One region of the Brevundimonas sp. UBA7507 genome, then DNA from elsewhere that is predicted to be linked to it. Evidence: predicted binding sites of a transcription regulator. Region 1 holds the regulator's gene; the other holds the start of a gene.

Evidence for each region. Region 1 encodes LexA, which represses DNA repair genes until DNA is damaged. Its sites were predicted from a motif close to ATGTTCNCNANNTGTTCT; they were not measured.
Region 2: recA (recombinase RecA) is a predicted target of LexA. The motif match lies at 2,535-2,552, and genes of this name have one in related genera.

Annotation. Positions count from the first base shown of each region.
Region 1 covers NZ_DLNP01000004.1:66,738-70,784, reverse strand. Annotated here, with positions in the region: gene B3D50_RS02630 (S9 family peptidase) at 1-1,214, shown strand, start outside; gene lexA (transcriptional repressor LexA) at 1,336-2,040, shown strand; gene B3D50_RS02620 (ComEC/Rec2 family competence protein) at 2,219-4,047, opposite strand, start outside.
Region 2 covers NZ_DLNP01000014.1:190,558-194,604, forward strand. Annotated here, with positions in the region: gene alaS (alanine--tRNA ligase) at 1-122, opposite strand, end outside; gene rraA (ribonuclease E activity regulator RraA) at 254-736, opposite strand; gene recA (recombinase RecA) at 1,357-2,436, opposite strand; gene B3D50_RS11620 (CYTH and CHAD domain-containing protein) at 2,605-4,047, opposite strand, start outside.

The DNA of each region.
Region 1 (4,047 bases):
TCGCCTACCTCGGCTATGACGACAAGCGGATGGGCTATCACAACACCCGCCTCTATGTGATGGACGCTGACGGCTCGAACAGCCGCGTCCTGACCGAGAGCCTCGACAGGTCGGTCCAGTCCCCGGTGTGGAGCCACGACGGCCGCTCGGTCTATGTCGCCTATGACGACCAGGGCCGCACCAAGGTCGCCCGCGTGTCGATGGACGGCGCCGTCACCACCCTGATCGAGGATCTGACCGGCGACGACTTCGGCCGCCCTTACACCGGCGGCGGCTTCACCGTGGCCGACGACGGCGCCATCGCCTATACGCGCGGCACGCCTGCGCGTCCGGCCGACGTCCACGTCCTGAAGGGCGGCCGCAGCACCCAGCTGACCCGCCTGAACGCCGACTTCCTCAGCGCCCGCCGCCTGGGCGAGGTGCGCCGCATCCAGGTCGCCTCCTCCCACGATCAACGCGCGATCGAAAGCTGGCTGACGCTGCCGGCCGACTATGTCGAGGGCCAGCGCTATCCGCTGGTGCTGGAGATCCACGGCGGCCCGTTCGCCGCCTACGGCCCGCACTTCGCCACCGACAACCAGCTGTTCGCTGCTGCGGGCTATGCGGTGCTGTCGGTCAACCCGCGCGGCTCGACCTCCTATGGGGACGAGTTCGCCAACCTGATCCACCACAACTATCCGTCGAACGACTATGACGACCTGATCAGCAGCGTCGACGCCGTCATCGCTCAGGGAATCGCCGACCCGAACAGGCTGTTCGTCACCGGCGGTTCGGGCGGCGGCGTGCTGACCAGCTGGATCGTCGGCAAGACCGACCGCTTCAAGGCGGCCGTCGTCCAGAAGCCGGTCATCGACTGGGCCAGCTTCGTCCTGACGGCCGACAATCCGGCCTTCTTCGCCCGCTACTGGTTCGGCGAATATCCTTGGGAGAACCCGGAAGCCTACTGGCGCCGGTCGCCGCTGTCGCTGGTAGGCAACGTCAAGACCCCGACCATGGTCGTCGTCGGCGACGAGGACTATCGCACCCCCGTCAGCGAGTCGGAGCAGTACTACACCGCCCTGCAACTGCGCGGCGTGCCCACGGCCCTGGTGAAGATCCCCGGCGTCGGCCACAGCCTGGCCGTCCGCCCGTCCCAGAACGCGGCCCGTATGAACGCCATCATCGAGTGGTTCGAGCGCTACAAGGACGGCGCCCCGGCCGCCTCGGCGCAATAAAAACCCGTCCCCGCGCCCGTCATGCGGCGGGCGCGGGGTTCAGCGTGGCGTTAGTTGACTTTTAACCAGAACACTTACAGAACATCACCAACGGTTCACGCCTTGTTCTGGATTCTGCGCCATGCTCACGAAGAAACAGCACGAACTCCTGATGTTCATTCATGAGCGCATCCGGGAGACGGGCGTTTCGCCGTCCTTCGACGAGATGAAGGAGGCGCTGGATCTGGCGTCCAAGTCGGGCATCCACCGCCTGATCACGGCGCTGGAGGAACGCGGCTTCATCCGCCGCCTCGCCCACCGCGCCCGCGCACTGGAGGTGGTGAAGCTGCCGGAGCAGGCGACGACCGCCGCGCCGGCCAAGGGACGCGCACCCTTCAAGCCCGACGTGATCCAGGGCGGCGGCCTGAACCCTCGCCCCGCCGTCGCCGAGGCCGCCAACGACGTGCGCGACCTGCCCCTGCTGGGCAAGATCGCCGCCGGCACCCCCATCGCCGCCATCCAGCACGAACGCGAGCGCCTGCCCGTCCCCGAAGCCATGCTGGGCGCGGGCGAGCACTACCTGCTCGAGATCGAAGGCGACTCCATGATCGAGGCCGGCATCCTCGACGGCGACACCGTCATCATCAAGCGGGTGGAGAACGCCTCCTCCGGCGAGATCGTCGTCGCCCTGGTCGAAGGCGAGGAAGCCACGCTGAAGCGCCTGCGCAAGAAGGGCCAGTCCATCGCGCTCGAGCCCGCCAACAGCGCCTATGAGACCCGCATCTTCGGCCCAGATCAGGTCGAGGTTCAAGGCAAGCTGGTCGGCCTGCTGCGCCGGTATCACTGAGGGGGCTCTCCCCCATCCCCGCTCATCCCGGCCTCCGCCGGGATCCAGATAAGAGCCACACGCGCTATCGCTGGTCAGAGGAAGCCAAGAGCACGCGCAGATTTCAAACGGCCCCGCTTGAAGCCAAAGCACTGGATCCCGGCCTCCGCCGGGATGAGCGGGTATTTAGGGCAGGCGCCTACTCCGAACCGCCCCCGCTCCACGGCCGCCGCCCCCGCACCTCCGCCGCCCACAGGGCGCGCCAGCCGCCGGCTTCATCCCGCCACAGCTCCACCGAATCGCCGTGCGCATGATCCGCGCCGTCCAGCACCAGCCGCCCCTCGCATGAAGGCGGCAGGACCGCGACCACGGCTCGTACGCTGACCACCTCGGCGCTGCGGCACATCTGATCCATCTGCGGCTCGCTAGGCGACGCCTTGCCCCACCACAGGGCCAGCGCGCCTTCCTCGCCCTCCGGCGCGCAGAAGGACCGCTTGCAGGTCCAGCCTTCGCCCGGTCGCCCCACCGCTTCCAGCCCCCGCCGCCGGGACCACAGATCGCTGGCGAACTGGCGCACCGCGGGCCGCATCACGACCGCCTGCTTCCCCTGCCGATACGCCGCATTCGCTCCGCCGTCGCCGATCCAGACATCCGGCGGCACCGGGCGTGGCCAGATCAGCACCGCCGCCGCAAACGGCAGGCCCAGCCAGCGCCACCGTCCGCGCCACAGGCACATGAACAGTATGCCCAGGAAGGCGACCGGCAGCGCCTCCGCCGGGGCGCTGGGGATCGCCTGAACCGCGCCGGGCAGACCCGCCGCCCAGTGACCGATCGCCAGCATGACATCCACCGACTTGCCCGCCAGCCACAGGAAGGGCGCGCCCAGGCCCAACGGCTCCAGCGCCGCGCCCAGCGCCAGCGCGGGCATCATGATGAAGTCCGCCAGCGGCGCCGTCGCCAGATTGGCGATCAGTCCATAGACGGCCGTGCGATTGAAATGCTGCATGGCGAACGGTCCCGTCGCCATGCCCGCCACCAGGCTAGCGGCGCAGGCGGCCAGCAGCCAACTGCCGAACCGTTGCACGGCGACGATGGGCCAGGGCGCGGCGAACTCTCGGATGCGGCGCGGCCAGACCTCGACCAGCGCCACCAAGGCCGCTGTCGCTGCGAAGGACATCTGGAACCCCGGCGTCACCACGGCCTCGGGCCGCAGCAACAAAACGACGAAGGCCGCTGCCGCCAGCGCCCGCATCGTCACGGCCTGCCGGTCCGCCAATACCGCCAGAAAGGCGATGGAGGCCGTGACCGCCGCTCGCTCGGCCGGCGGCGGCGCGCCTGAGATCACCAGATACGTCCCGACGGCGATCAGGCCCGCGATCGCCGCGACCTTCTTGCCTGACACGCGCAACGCCAGCCACGGCCAGGCCGCGACCAGCAGGCGCGCCGCGAAGAAGACGAAGCCCCCCACGACCGCCATGTGCAGGCCCGAGATCGACAGGATGTGCGCCAGTCCCGAATCCCGCATGGCGTCCAGGTCCGGGCTCTGGATCCAGGTCTCGTGCCCCGTAGTCATGGCCGCCGCCACCCCGCCGGTCCGCTCGCCCAGCCGCGCCACGATCCGCTCGGCCAGGGCGTAGCGCACGGCGTTGACCTTCATCGCCATCCGCACCCGCCAAGGCGGCGGCGCCAGATCGGCGGCGCGCGTCGGTCCCAGGGCGAACAGCGTCCCGCCCATGCCCTGAAAATAGGCGTTGCGGCCGAAGTCATAGGCGCCGGGGCTAGCGGGCGGCGGCGGCGGATTCAGGATGCCGAAGACGCGGATCGCCGCGCCGGGCGGCGGCGGCGTCCCCTTCACCGTGACCCGCAATCGCTCGGGCGTCGCCTCAGGCGCCAGTCCGCGCACCTTCACCGGCGCCACGACGACGCGGGCGCCGTTCTGGCCCGGCGACTCTACATCCATGACCCAGCCTTCAAGCTGCGTAGGCTTCATGTCCGCAGGCGCGATCGGCGCCGCCACGGCCTCGGCCC
Region 2 (4,047 bases), on a different contig from region 1:
GCGTTGACGAACAGCAGGGTCGGGTCGTTCTGCGGCACGAGCGGAGCCGACTGCACCTTCTCGTGGCCGTCGGCGGCGAAGTAGTCGAGGAAGGTGGAACGGATCTGCTTCAGGCTGGTCATGGGCGTATCGCTCTGGAACTCGGGCGCGCGGGAGGAATGTCGGAACCGGCGTCATATAGGGATTTTGCGCCGAACGCATCACTGGCGCGTGATCATGCGGTCGGGGCTGCGTTTTTACGGTCGAGAGCGCTCTAATCGTGCAGGCGGCGCGGCGAGACGATCAGGCCGTCCTCGTCGGCGTAGAGCCAGTCGCCGGGGGTGAAGATGACACCGCCGAAGGCGGTGGGGATGTCGATCTCGCCGATGGCGTCGCGGTGCGCGCGCTGGGGAACGGTTCCAAGCGCTTTGACGCCGACGTTCATGGTGTTGATCACGGCTGTGTCGCGCACGGCGCCGTGGATGACGATCCCGGCCCAGCCGTTGTCGATGGCCAGCTTCGCCAGATTGTCGCCGACCAGGGCGCGTTTGAGCGAACCACCGCCGTTGACGACCAGGACCGCGCCTTGGCCGGGGCGCTCCAGCGTCTGGCGGACCAGAGCGTTGTCGTCCAGCACGCTGAGGGTGCGGATCGGGCCGTGGAAGGCCGCGACCTGGCCGAAGCTGCGGAAGAGAGTCTGGCAGACCTTCACCACGTCGGAGTGGGCGTCGCAGAGGTCGGCGGTGGCGGGGGGCATGGCGTTCCTTCTCATTTATCAGGAATCGTTGTTATGTGAGCTGGTCTGGTGGATGTTTCAGACTTTAATTTAGGGAGAATACGCGTGAGCACGCTAGCCAAATTGGCAATGTCCGGAATTCTTCTCGCCATGACCGCTTCGCCGGCGGTTGCGTTCAAATCCTGGGAGTATGTGTACTATTATACGTTCTATTCGGACGCATCCATGACGACCGTCGTGGGGTATGGGAATGATGTTTGCATGGAATCGGGAGGCAATGTGACGGTAATTACGCCCCTGTTCCCTACGCCTTACTATACGGCCGAGCGGGGGCACGAGTGTCGTCCTGGGGGACCGCTTTGAGCTGAGGTCAATTTTTTCAGCTTAGGAAAAAAAGAGGCCCGCCCGACGCAGGTCGGGCGGGCCGGTCTCCGTCCGACCGGCCCCGCGGGGTCGGTAGGCGGGTCGCGAGGCGGCGAACGGAGAAGCTCTGGCCGTCAGGGTGCCCTTGCCTCCGGCCGTCATCCTTGGGCTTGAACCGAGGATCGGATCGTCAGCGCGATCACGGCTGGAAAGGAAGAGGACGCGCCTGGCTGGATCCTCGGGTCAAGCCCGAGGATGACGGCGTTGGGGGTGGCGGATCAGCCCTCCAAATCCTGACCTTCGTCGGGCTCGGGCGCGCCCAGCATGTCGTCGGCGATCTTGGCCGTGGACTGGCGGACGGCCTTTTCGATGGCGAGGGCCATGTCGGGGTTGTTCTTCAAGAACTCCTTGGCGTTCTCGCGACCCTGACCGATGCGGGTCGAGTCGTAGGAGAACCAGGAGCCGGACTTCTCGATGATGTTGGCCTTGACGCCCAGGTCGATGATCTCGCCGATCTTGGAGATGCCCTCGCCGTACATGATGTCGAAGATGACCTCGCGGAACGGCGGGGCGACCTTGTTCTTGACGACCTTGACGCGGGTGGTGTTGCCGACCACCTCGTCGCGGTTCTTGATCGCGCCGGTGCGGCGGATGTCCAGGCGCACCGAGGCGTAGAACTTCAGCGCATTGCCGCCCGTCGTCGTTTCCGGCGAGCCGTACATGACGCCGATCTTGTGACGGATCTGGTTGATGAACAGGACGATGCACTTGGACTTGGAGATGGAGGCCGTCAGCTTGCGCAGGGCCTGCGACATCAGGCGGGCCTGAAGGCCGGGCAGGCTGTCGCCCATCTCGCCCTCGATTTCCGCGCGGGGCGTCAGGGCCGCGACGGAGTCGACCACCACGATGTCCACGGCGCCCGAGCGCACCAGGGTGTCGACGATCTCCAGCGCCTGCTCGCCCGCATCGGGCTGCGACACCAGCAGGTCGTCGAGGTTGACGCCCAGCTTCTGGGCGTAGACCGGGTCCAGCGCGTGTTCGGCATCGACGAAGGCGGCCACGCCGCCCTTCTTCTGGACCTCGGCCACGGTGTGCAGGGCGAGCGTCGTCTTGCCCGAGGATTCGGGGCCGAACACCTCGATCACCCGGCCGACCGGCAGGCCGCCGATGCCGAGCGCCATGTCGAGACCCAGAGAGCCGGTCGAGACGCTTTCGATCTCGGCCACCTGTCCGGCCTTGCCCAGTTTCATGACCGAGCCCTTGCCGAAGGCGCGATCGATCTGTGCGATCGCCGCCTCTAGAGCGCGTTGTTTGTCGCCGTCTTCTTTACCCACGAGCTTCAGTGCCGCCTGTGACATTGGTTTTCTCTCCCTTGCCATGATTCCCATCTGACTTCGGGAGAGACCCGCCACGGACCCGCTCCCTCGTTGAGCCGGACTATGGACATGGTTTGTTCTCGTTCGCAAGATGTTCTCGTGAACCGAACGAGAACATTTATCGCGATGCGACCGATTTAGTCGCAAGCCTTACCGCCAGAAGCGCCGGGCGCGAGACAGGCGGGCGAAGGCGCGGCTTGAGGCGGCGTGCAGGGCGGCGGCGCTCTGTTCGCGGCGGCCGATCAGGCGTCCGGCGGCGAAGGCGATCTCGGGCGAGGTCAGCCGGGCCTCGGCGGGGATGCGGTCGCGCGCCACGGCCAGGTCGTTGAGGGCGCCGAAGGCTTCCTGGACCTGCTCCAGACCTGCGCGGAACCGCCGCTCGCGGCCGGGGCGGTCGAACAGGCCGGTGAAGAACTCGGCCGCATAGCGCAGGCGTTTGACGCGGATGCGCAGACGGTGGCGACCGGCGACGTCCAACTGGTCCAGGCGTCGCCCGCCGCGCCGCACGCGCCGGCTCAATCGCTCCAGAGCCTCGGCGGCGAAGGCGGCGACGGGCCGCTGTCGGCGCCAGGCGCGCACGGGGTCGGGATCGGTCCGCCAAGCGCCGGTTTCGATCCAGGCCAGGGTCTCGAACATCAGGGCGGCGTAGCGCGGCGAATCGATCGCCGCCATCGCCCGGCGATAGGCGCCGCTGCGGGCCGCCAGCAGGCGCAAGCCCAGGGGGGCGAGGTCGGGATCGGGCGTCTCCAGCGCGGCAGGGTGGAAGACGTCGCGGATGAAGACGTCCAGATCGCGCGCGGCGTCGGTCTCATGCGCCAGCCATTTCAGCTCGGCGACGACGGGAGCGGCGTCCTCGCCCAGCAGGGGGGCGAACACGGACAGGGCGGCGCGCAGGCGACGCAGGCCCACGCGCAGCTGATGCAGGGCCTCGGGCCGCCGCACCCGGCGCAGCAGTTCGGCGTTGGCCGAGACCTGGCCAAGGGCGGCCACGGCCGTGCGGCGCAGGGCGGCCTCGGCGCTCAGGGCGCGGGGCAGGGGATCGGCGACGGTGGAGCGCGGCGCGCGCTCCTGTCCCTCGGCCAGGCGCCAGCCGCGCTCGGCCTTGCTCTCGAACAGGGGGACCAGGGCGACGTCGGCCGACAGGCGCCGGGCCAGGGCGAACAGGGCCTGGGGCGGGCCGTCCTTCAGCTCCAGCTCCAGTTCGCGCAAGAGCTCGACGCGGCCGCCCGCCGACAGCTCGCCCTCGTCATAGGCGGCCTCGATCACGGCGCCCTCGAAGGCGACCAGACGGGCGCGGCGACGCACCGTGCTGGCGAAGCGGGGCGACAGGTCGCGGCGGCGGCCCTTCAGCAGGGCGGCGGCGGGCGTCGTCTTGACGGCCTGCCAGTCCAGGGCCTCGCTGGGGACGGGCGTCTCCCATTCGGCGCGGTTGAGGACGTCGCCGCCGGTCTGGCCCTTCAGCGTCTGGACGAAGCCGCGGCCGGTCGCGCGCACGCGCAGGCCCCAGCCGGCGCGGCGCAGCGCCTGATCCGGCGTGTCGAAATAGACGGAGCGCAGGCTCTGCACGCTGTCCTCGCCCGCCAGGGCCGGGTG